2 regions of the Gorillibacterium sp. sgz306347 genome follow, and region 1 is predicted to be linked to the other one. Evidence: predicted binding sites of a transcription regulator. Region 1 holds the regulator's gene; the other holds the start of a gene.
What was found. Region 1 encodes Rex, which represses fermentation and respiration genes when NADH is low (regulators of the CRP and FNR family bind a similar motif). Its sites were predicted from a motif close to TTGTGAAATATTTCACAA; they were not measured.

Region 1 (5,426 bases):
AGCACATAATATATCACAAGTGTTGAAACTTTGCGCAAAAACATAAAAAACCCGAAACCATTTGGTTTCGGGTTTCTTGTTCCGTCTATCAGTCTGCGCCGAGCTTCCACTTGTCCAGCAGCGTTCCGTCGCGGAACCGGTAAAATTCGTAGTAGAGGGTTTCCTTCCCGCTTTCCTCCAGCCGGTAAAAGGACTGCCAAACGTATTCGTTCTCATAGACCCCGGGTACAATGCGCATGATCGAAGCGGCCGGGGTTTGCTCCAGCACCTTTTTCTTGATGTCGGCTTTGGTCACTCCTTGATCGGCGTATTCGGCATGCACCTGTCCGCCCAGCACCCAGACCAGCATTTTGCGGCCTTCGGCGTTTGCTCCCTGCACCACCATCATCGGCGCGTCGGCGACAAAAGGCGTCACCTGACTGACGGTAACCAGTTCGCTTTGCTGCCTGGCCACCTCCGCAGCCGCATCTTCCTCGGTCCAAATATCCGCCTGCACGCTAATGTAAAACCGGTATCCGATTACCAGCAGCACAGCGAGCCCCAGCACAATGCCGACAATGATCTTCGTCCGCTTCCGCGAAGCGCGCGTTCTTCTTCCGCTCAACGCCCGATCAGCCCTTCATAGCTGGCGGCAAATTCCGCTTTGATTTTTTCTTCATCCAGGGTCAGGACCGCTCCGTTTCGAACGACCGGCCGCCCGTCGATCCACACGTCCCGGACATCCGCGGCGGTAGCCGAGTAGACCACATGCGACAGGAAATTCGAAGCCGGCTGATAATGCGGCTGGTCGATGTCAAGCGCGATAAAGTCGGCCTTCATGCCGGGCGCAAGCGCTCCGGTGCCGTCCAGCCAGATCGACTCGGCTCCGGCCCGGGTCGCCATCCGGAACGCTTCGTAAGCGGGAACGGCGGTCGGGTCCCCCGTTGTTCCTTTGTGCAGCAAAGCGGCCAGGCGCATTTCCTCGAACATGTCGAGGTTGTTATTGCTGGCGGAGCCGTCCGTCCCGAGCGATACCTTCACACCGGCGGCGAGAAGCTTGGTCACAGGCGCGATGCCGCTTGCCAGCTTCAGGTTGCTGCCGGGGTTGTGGGAAACCCGGACGTCGCGGCGGGCCAAAATTTCAATTTCCTTGTCGTTCAAATGAACGGCATGCGCGACAAGACACGGACGGTCAAACACGCCCAGCTTCTCCAGATGCTCGACCGGCCGGAGCCCGTAGGCCCTTTCGTTTTCCTCCACCTCACGCGCGGTTTCCGACATGTGGGTGTGCATCGGAAGATCCAGCTCGTACGACAGCTCCACCAGCTTCTCGATATAGTCCGGCGGGCAGGTATAGGGTGCGTGCGGCGAAATCATCGCCGTGATCCGGCCCCCTGCGGCGCCATGCCAGCTGCGGGCGAAGGCGGCCGCTTCACGCAGCTTGACGTCCTGCACCTCGGGCGGGCAGAGCCCGATGACGCCCCGCGTGAGACAGGCCCGCATGCCCGACAGCTCGACCGAGCGGGCCACTTCATCCATATGATCGTACATGTCGACGAACGTCGTCGTGCCCGATTTGAGCATTTCCACAATGGAAAGCAGGGTGCCTATTCTTACGTCGCCCGCCGTAAATTTCGCTTCGTTGGGCCACATTTTCTCTTCCAGCCAAACCTGGAGGGCCAGGTCGTCGCCTACGCCCCGAAGCAGCGACATCGCCGCATGTCCGTGGGTGTTGACTAGTCCGGGCATGTACAGCCGGCGGCTGCCGTCCACCACTTCGTCAAAGCCGGAGGCAAGCTGCTCCGGGGAAAGCTCGGGTCCGAGCCATTCAATTTTATCGTCTGCCACAATCATATTTCCGCGCAGTACGGGAGACTCCGCATCCGGAGTCAGAAAAATGCCGTTTTTGATCAACAATCGGGCCAAAGGGATCGTTTCCTTTCTGCTATCCGTTTTTCTAGAGCGTACAACGCCGGCGGGGCAAAAGCAAGGCTTCCGGACAAGAGTTGACGAAACCGTGGCGAAGGGGCGTCCTCATTGCGCGGCCCGCTCTCTTTATGATACCTTAACATAAGGAGCAACGGGGTCATATATAAACGGGAGGCTAAACCTACATGTTTCAGAAAAAGGGAGATACCGATTTTTTCAAGCTGCTGCTGGAATCCGCAGACAACACGCTCGTGGCGGCCAAAATGTTCCGCGAAGCAATGAGCGGCTCGAAGCCGCCGGTGGCTTACATCGACCAATTGAAGGATCTTGAACACAAGGGCGACAACATCACCCATATGATTTACCGCGGGTTAAATAAAGTGTTCATCACCCCTCTCGACCGGGAGGACATCATGGAACTGGCGAACAAAATGGACGATGTCATGGACTACATCGAAGAAACGATCGCCAAATTCGACTATCTGAACATCGAAGCCTCCGACGACTACATGCGAAAATTCGCCGAAGTGATTGTGAAGGCCTGCGAGCATATCGTCGAAGCGTTCCACCTGCTCTCCAAGAAGAAATACGATCAGATCTCCGAGCATACCGTGCAAATCAACAGCCTGGAGAACGAAGGCGACCGCCTCATGCGCGAGGGCATTCGCAAAATTTTCACCGAGCAAAAAGACCCCTACACGGATTTCAAAATCAAGGAGCTGTACGAGCGCCTGGAAAAAGCGACCGACGCCTGCGAAGGCGTCGCCAATATACTCGAAAGCATCATCCTGCGTTACGCCTGAGACGGCAGACGCGGATACACAAAACGCCGCGATCCCTTACGGATCGCGGCGTTTTCATTGGGAAGAAACGATTAATCCAGGTAATACGCCAGGCTCAGCAGCTCCGTCGTAAAATCGGCATAATGCACGCGCACGTTCGGAGTCACTTTAATGATGGAAGGCGCAAAATTGAGAATCGCTTCGACGCCGGCGGCAACAAGATCGTCTGCGACGCCCTGCGCTTCCGATCCGGGGACGGTGATGATGCCGACCCGGATGTTCTGCTGGCGCACCGTATCTTTCATTTCCTCGATAGGCTGGACCGTCAGGTGATTGATCTTCGTGCCGACAATTTCCGGAACGGCGTCGAACAGGGCGACAATGTGCATGTTGTCCTTCAGGTAGGCGTTGTAGTTGCTGAGCGCCTTCCCCAGGTTCCCGGCTCCGACCAAAGCGACGGCGATTTCCCGGTCCAGCTTCAGGATCTGACGTATTTTCTCAATCAGGTATTCGACGTCATAGCCAATGCCCTTTTTGCCGAAATCCCCAAAGTAGGCCAAATCCTTGCGAATTTGGGCGGGATTCAGATCCAGTCTGCGTCCCAGGTCCTGAGAGGAAACGGTCTGCACGCCATTGGCATGAAGCTCGCTTAAATAGCGCAGGTATACCGGCAGTCTGCGGACTACCGCTTCCGAGATTTTCTCCGTCGTCTTCATTCGTTAACCCCTTCCATCCATTGCGAAATTCTCGGCACCAGTTGCTTGGCATTCATATGCTCAATTTTGGGTCCCGGCAGCGAGTATAAGAAATGCTTTCCGTAATAGGTTTCCAGAATCCTTGTGTCGTACACGATCACAATGCCTTTGTCGCTTTCGCGGCGCACCAGCCGGCCGAAGCCCTGCTTGAAACGGATGACGGCCTGCGGCACGGAAAGCTTCATGAACGGATTCTGGTTTTTCTGTTTGATGCGGTCGCATTTGGCTTCCACCACCGGATGGTTCGGCGGCTGAAACGGCAGCCGGACGATCGCCAGGCAGCTCAGCGCTTCGCCGGGAATGTCGACCCCTTCCCAGAAGCTGCTCGTTCCAAGCAGAACGGTTTTGCCGTTCGCCTGAAAGAGCCGGACCAGCTTGCTTCGGCTTCCGCCGTCCATGCCCTGCCCCAATACCTGGATGCCGTCGGGCGTGAGCCGCTCGCGCAGCTCTCCGTGCACCTGCTTCAGCATCCGGTAGGAAGTGAACAGCACCAGCATGCGCCCTTTGGTTTCGCGCGCCACCTCGGCGAGCGATTCCACCAGCGCGGCCGTAAACTCGGCCTCGCCTTTCATTCCCTTCAGCACCGGGAAATCGCGCGGGATAACGACCAGCGCCTGCTCCCGGTAATTGAACGGCGAAGGCAGCTGCACCTCCCGGAGCCGGTTGTCCTCCGCCGCCTCCCGCAGCCCGAGCTGATCGATGGTGTAATCGAACGTTTTGCCGACCGACAGCGTGGCGGAGGTCAGCACGACGCTTTCCTTTTGATCAAAGAAATGCGCCTTCAGCATCGGGCTGACATCGATGGGAACGGACATGAGCTGCAGCGACTTCATTTTGTGCTGGTGGTTGCCTTCAATCCAGTAAACAAAGCCCGCATCGTTCTGGGCAACGAAAAAGCGCAGGTTGTCGCGCAGCCGGGCCAGCTCCTTGACGCCGCCCGAAAGGTTGGTGGCAAGGCTTTGCAGCTCCGACCGGTCCGGCTCCTCCTTGAGCGGCGCGAGCAGTTTGTCCAGCTGCTTCAGCAGCTTCGCCAGAAGCCGATCGAGGTCCTCGTGCGCTTCGGTCAGCTCCGCCCAGCCGGCCGGCTTGCGGTCGTCGGTCAGCCGGAATACCAGGGCGTTCTCTCCCGTATCGCCCGCACCTCCCGCCATCCGCTCGTACAGTCGCGACATCCAGTTGTCCCACCGCTCGCGGATGTCCGCAAACAGAGGATACATCTCGTCAATCGATTCGCAGAGCACGCCCGCTTTGTCGGCCGACAAATTGTCGTCGTGCACGATGCGCTGGCGAAGCAGAGGGAGCTGACCCAGCCGGCTGTCCTTGTAAAGCCAAGTGAGCCCGTTCACAAAAGCATGCCAGGAAACTTCCAGTCCAAGGTGCTTGGCGGCCACTTCTTCGAAATTGTGCGCTTCATCCACCACGAGCTGCTTGTAGCCCGGAAGAATCCGGTGCTCCGCCTTCATGTCGGTAAACAAAAGCGAATGGTTCGTGATGACCACATCCGCCTCGCCCGCATCGTAGCGGGCGCGATGATAGAAGCATTTTTTAAACCAGGGGCAGCTGCGGTTCTGGCAGGAATCCGCGTCGCTCATGACCGACCGCCAGAAATCGGCTCCCCGGCCTCCAAAGTGCAGCTCCTCGTCTTCACCGCGTTCGGTGAGGCTGAGCCAAACCAGCATTTGCGCCGCGGTGACCAGATCTTCCCGGCCGTTGTCAAACTCCTCGTACACGATCTTCTGCTCGAACTTGCGGAGGCACAGGTAATGGCTTCTACCCTTCAAGACCGCCGCCCGGAACGGGACGGGGAAAACTTCGTGCAAAAGAGGCAGGTCCCTTTGCCGCAGCTGCTCCTGCAGGTTGATCGTGTGCGTGCTGACGACCATTTTTTTGCTTTCACGAATGCCGTAATAGAGCGCCGGCAGCAGGTACCCGAGCGATTTCCCGGTTCCCGTACCCGCCTCGACCAGCAGGTGCTCTTCCC
Region 2 (5,426 bases), on a different contig from region 1:
GTCCTGAAGCCTTGGCCGCGAATCCCTTCAACCACTTCGTCCCGGTTCAGGGTCGTGCAGTCGCAGATGCCCTGCTTTGCGGCAGCGCTGAAGCCGTCGCCGAGAACATACTGCAAAATCTGTTCGACTACCGGCTTGCAGCCTCCGCAGGAGCGCGTCGCGCCGGTGCAGGCCTTGATTTCGTCTACGGTGGTGAGGCCCTGGTTTTGGATGACATCGACGATCGTTTTCTTCGTTACCCCGTTGCAGCCGCAGACGATTTCATCGTCCGCCATGGCTTCGACCGAAGCGCCTTTTCCTTCATGCTTGCAGCCGCTTCCCATCAGTTGGCCGTAAATCTCGTCCGTCATCTCGACGCCCTGGCGCACGTATTTTTGCAGGACGGCGGAATCCGTCACATCGCCGAAAAGAACGGTACCGACAATTTTGTTATCGCGAAGCAATATTTTCTTGTAGGTCCGTTTCCACTGGTCCTTCGCCGCGATGACCGTATGCTCGGGAGCGGTCAAAAACTCGCCTGCGGAGAACACATCCACGCCCGAAATCTTTAGCTTCGTTGACACAATCGAGCCTTGGTAGCCTTCGGTTTCCGCGCCGGCCAAATGTTTGGCCAATACGGTACCCTGCTCGAACAAAGGAGCGACCAGTCCGTAACAAACGCCGCGGTGCTCGACGCATTCTCCGACGGCATAGACGTCCTCCAGCGAGGTCCGCATAAGATCGTCGACCAGAATGCCGCGCTTGGCTTCAATCCCGCTTTGCACGGCCACCTGAACGTTGGGCTTGATCCCGACCGCCATCACGACCAGCTCGGCCGGAAGCTCCCCGCCGTCGGCAAACCGAAGGCCTTGTACCCGTTGGTCGCCGTAAAGCTCTGCGGTTTGCTTGCCCATCGCAAATTTGATGCCCTGCCGTTCCAGCTCTTCCTTCAACATGGCGGAGGCTTCCGGGTCGAGCTGGCGCTCCATCAGATCTTCCATCAAGTGGACGACGGTGACGTCCATTCCCAGGTTGACCAAGCCTTTGGCGGCTTCCAGGCCGAGCAGCCCGCCGCCGATAACGGCGGCCGTCTTATAGGTTTTGGCCGCTTCCAGCATGGCCGTGCAATCCGCAATGCTGCGGAAGCCGATAACGCCGTCCAGATCATGACCGGGGACCGGAAGAATAAACGATTGCGAGCCGGTTGCGAGAAGGGCCAGATCGTAAGGAATGGACAGCCCTCCGTCGGTGCGGACAGTCTTGGTTTCCGCGTCGATCCGCTCCACTCGCTGTCCGGTGTGGAGCGTAATGCCGTTTTCTTTATACCAGTCCCACTGGTTTAATACGATATCGTCCAAATTTTTGCTGCCTTCCAAAACATAAGAAAGCATGATACGGTTATAATTCGGGTGAGGTTCGTCACCAATTACGGTGATTTCATATTCCGTCGTCAATTTTAAAACCTGTTCAATGGTCTGGATCCCTGCCATCCCGTTTCCGATGACGACCAGCTTTCTTTTATCGGATGTCATATGCAGTGCTCCTTAAAGGTGAATTTGACTGTCTTGGCATTATACCTTTTTTCGGTTTTTAACTGTGTGATTCCAATCACAAGCGATAAGATCTTTTCGGCTCTTCGTGGACAACTCACAAGGAATGCGTTAATAATGAAAGAAGATTCCTTACATAAAAATGACGTGCAAACGATAAGAAGCTTTGGAATTTTTGCAGCGGAGGTAGCTTCATGATTATTCATAAAGGCGATACCCTGTTTCGTCAGGGGGAAACCGGCCCCCTGTACCACCTGAAAAGCGGAATGCTGAAAATTGTCCGCGTGCATGAAGACGGCTCGCAGTTTCTGGTTAACGTCATTGTGCCGAACGAAATTATCCCCCACCACTCGCTGATCAGCCCGAATCCTTATTACGGCACAGCCGTTGCGCTGATGACATGCGAAATCGAAGTCCTTCCGCGATCGGAGTGGTACCGGGAGCTGGAGCAAAATCCGGAGCGCTACCGGACTATCGCCATGCAGCTTCAGGAAAAGCTGCGAATGATGCAGCAGCGCATCGACCAGCTGACGGAGGTCTCGCCGGCCGCGCGGCTGGAGCAGCTTCAAGCCTGGTTCGAGACCTACATCCGTCCGGCTACGCTCACGGACATATTGACGCAGAGCGAAATCGGTCAAATCATCGGGCTTCGCCGCGAAACGATCAATCGGCTCCTCAGAAGCGCAACGAATTCGCCCGCCAGGAGCGGAAAAACACGGTCATAACAGACAGAGCGCCCGCTATACGGACGCTCTTCTTGTGAACCGCGTCCTTGGACCGAATCAGGACATGATGCGCTTTTGCCCCGTCAGCTTCTGGATCGGCTCGATGTTTTGCGTAAATTCCAAGGTGCCCAGGTAACGGCCGTCCTCGTCCCGGACGGCGAAATAGCGGATGTACACGAATTTGTCCCGGAACGGAATCCAGAAGCTTTCCTCATCCTTCACCCCGGCTTTAAAGTCCTCCAGCAGCTTGTTGACAATATGCACGCTTTGCGGCGGGTGGCAGTTCTGCACGGTCCGGCCGATGACGGCTTTGGTGCGGGCGAAGATGCGTTCCTTCCCGTGCGAGAAGTAGCGCACGACATCCTGCTCGTCGATAAACGTCAGGTCTACCGGAAGATGATTCATCATCGTTTCCAGCTGCTTCAGGGTCAGAATACCGGTTGCCATCCGGATCAGGCCGTCGGCGGCGGGCAGCTCGCTTTCACCGTCCGGTTCCGCTTCCGGCTCCGGCGCCCGCTCGGGAATCCATTCCCGCTCGGGGGCGGTGAGGCAGTAGCCGATCTCGTCGCTTTCCTTCGCGATCTTCACCCATTCGTCTTCCGTCAGCTTTTCCAGAGCCATCGGCAGCAAAATGTTCTCTTCCTTGAAAATCATCTCGGTAACTTCCTTCAGCACCCGTTCAATCAATCCCGCCAGCGCTTCGGGATTTCCCTCGTAATCTCTCAGCTTGGCGATTACTTCTTTGATGCCGATTCGAATGCCGTCGTCGACGCCCCACATCACTTTGGTCGGCCCGTAAATGCCGTATTTCTCCAGATACGGAAACAGCAGATTCTCTTTCCGGCTGTAGTGCTTATCAAGATCGTACAGCAGACTGAAATCCTCCAGCAGCTTCAGACGGTTCGGCTCGCTGTCGTCCCGGCGGAACTGGTCCAGGTGGAGCGAAATTTTAAAATTGACCAGCCGGTCCACTTCGCGGTTCTCCAGCTTGATCGTATGCACGGGATGCCCTGGCTGCTCTTCCGGCTTGGCGCTCCGGTGAATGTCTTGTATAGAGCCCTTAAAGACGGCTGCGTGCACGCTGCACAGGCGCTGCACTTCCTCGACCGGTATGCCGTCCTCCTCCATGATCGCCTGCTCCAAAGAGGAAATTTCGGAAACCGAGATATCGCCGATTGCGTGATCGAAACGCGCTTTCACTTCCTCCACGGTTTTGCCGCTGTGCAGCTCCTTGATAATTTCCTTCAGCATACGCCGTCGTTCGGCGTCCATCAGCGGGGCTTGCTCGCGGTTGTTAATCAGCTCGCTCATGCTCCACACTCCTTTATGGGTTTGATTCCTCATTGTTTTCTTAGCTAATTCAACCCTAACGGAAAGAGAAGTTTAAACTTGTGACTGAAATCACATTTTGTTCTTAGGAATGGCTTACAATAAAAGCAGGAATATCGCACCAGACACCCACAACACAAGCAAAATCGGATGGTACTGTTGTTCACTTCAAGTAACTGCTTGTTTTAATAAGAGAAATTTATCACAAGGAGAGAGTGAAAATGGAGAAAAAAACGATCGCCGAATTTCAAGACTATCAGGAAGGCCGCTTTACGAAGCGCATTGTGTTTAAAGAAGCGGCCCATGTCGTGTTTGTGCTGAATTTCGATGCCGGCCAGGCGCTTCCGATGCACAAACACCCCGGCGCGACGGTGTACATTACGGTGCTGGAAGGCAGCGGCGTCGTGACGGCGGCGGGAAAAGAAGCGGAAGTCAAGCAAGGCGACGTGCTGCAAATTCCGGGCGACGACGATTTTGCCTATGCCGGTTCTCCGGAGGAGCGGTCCAGCCTGTTTGTAACTTTGATCAACACGCCGAGCGAGCAGTACGCGCAAAACATTTAAGGCATGAAGCGAAACAGCAAAAAAACGCCCCGGACGAAGTGCGGAAGCACAACGTTCGGGGCGTTTTGATTTTTCCTCCGCGTTAAAGGGCTAACCTGTCTCTAAGCTTCTTTCCTCAGAAAACGCAGGGAAAGTTCATTCACAATGTCCGCGTGTTCCATGGTCAGGGAATGGCTCGCACCTGCAATCAAGTGGGTCTCCAAATGGGGAATCATGCGTTTGGCGTTGGCGGTCGCCTCTTTTGCGGGGTAGATGACCTCTTTTTCCCCGATAAGGAGCAGGGTAGGCACTTGAAAGCCGTTGAATTCCTCCTCGGAAAATACGGAAGGCATGACCTGCAAAAGCGGTTTGGCATGGCGATAACCCGAAATGACCTGAGCGCGAAATACTGGATGCAGGGGCTCTCCCGTGCCGGAGAACCAGGCAAATGCTTTGTCGATCCAATGCTCCGTATGAAACAACAAGGCTGGATAAATTTTGGCGAAGAACTTGAAGCTTATTTTATGAAAGGTTCCGGCAGGGGCATATAACATTAACTTGGACAACCGGTCCGGATAAGCAAGCGCAAAATTCAAAGCCAAAAAGCCGCCCATGGAGTGGCCGGCCAGGTCCGCCCTGTTCAATTCCAGAGCATTCAAAACCTCAAGAACCCACTGCCCGGCTTCCTTCCTGCTTTTTATAGCCATCAAAGGCTTGCTCTTGCCAAAATCGCCCATTACATCAACCGCATACACACAGCGTTCCTGCATCAGCCGGTTCACGTTGGGATACCACATCGTACTGCTCATTGTCATCCCATGAAGCAGCAGCAGCGGTTTCTTATCGGTGTCCCCAAAGCAAAGGACATGCGTCTCTCCAAACGTTGTCGGGATCGCAAGGGAACGAAAACCCGTTTCAAACAGAGCCAAACTTTTCTCATAGCAAAACTCGTATTCTTTTTGACCTGCTTCGTGCTTGAAAATGGACGCCACGGAACTCTCCTCATCTCGGGCATTTTCCTATGATCATACCATAAAAGCTTCCCGCTTAATGGGATAGTTTCAAAACAAAAAAATCCCCCGGCGCTTATGCACCAAGGGATTTCTCGAATCAATACAGGCTCAGGTAATGATCGCGTTCCCAGGCGTGGACCTGAGTACGGTACATGTCCCATTCAATTTCTTTCAGCTCAAAGAAATAAGCCAGGGCGTGCTCGCCCATCGCTTCGAAAATGACGTCGTTGCGCAGAAGCTCGTTCAGCGCTTCCTTGAGGTCGGACGGCAGGCTCGGAATGCCCTGCT

Region 2: AC6I6H_RS05585 (DUF438 domain-containing protein) is a predicted target of Rex. The motif match lies at 3,774-3,791, and genes of this name have one in related genera.

What each region holds. Positions count from the first base shown of each region.
Region 1 covers NZ_JCAPET010000018.1:16,179-21,604, forward strand. The annotation lists gene AC6I6H_RS11310 (cell wall elongation regulator TseB-like domain-containing protein) at 89-604, opposite strand; gene AC6I6H_RS11315 (amidohydrolase) at 601-1,911, opposite strand; gene AC6I6H_RS11320 (DUF47 domain-containing protein) at 2,094-2,711, shown strand; gene AC6I6H_RS11325 (redox-sensing transcriptional repressor Rex) at 2,783-3,406, opposite strand; gene dinG (ATP-dependent DNA helicase DinG) at 3,403-5,426, opposite strand, start outside.
Region 2 covers NZ_JCAPET010000006.1:117,006-122,431, forward strand. The annotation lists gene nirB (nitrite reductase large subunit NirB) at 1-1,511, opposite strand, end outside; gene AC6I6H_RS05580 (Crp/Fnr family transcriptional regulator) at 1,724-2,254, shown strand; gene AC6I6H_RS05585 (DUF438 domain-containing protein) at 2,312-3,565, opposite strand; gene AC6I6H_RS05590 (cupin domain-containing protein) at 3,805-4,146, shown strand; gene AC6I6H_RS05595 (alpha/beta fold hydrolase) at 4,248-5,117, opposite strand; gene glnA (type I glutamate--ammonia ligase) at 5,236-5,426, opposite strand, start outside.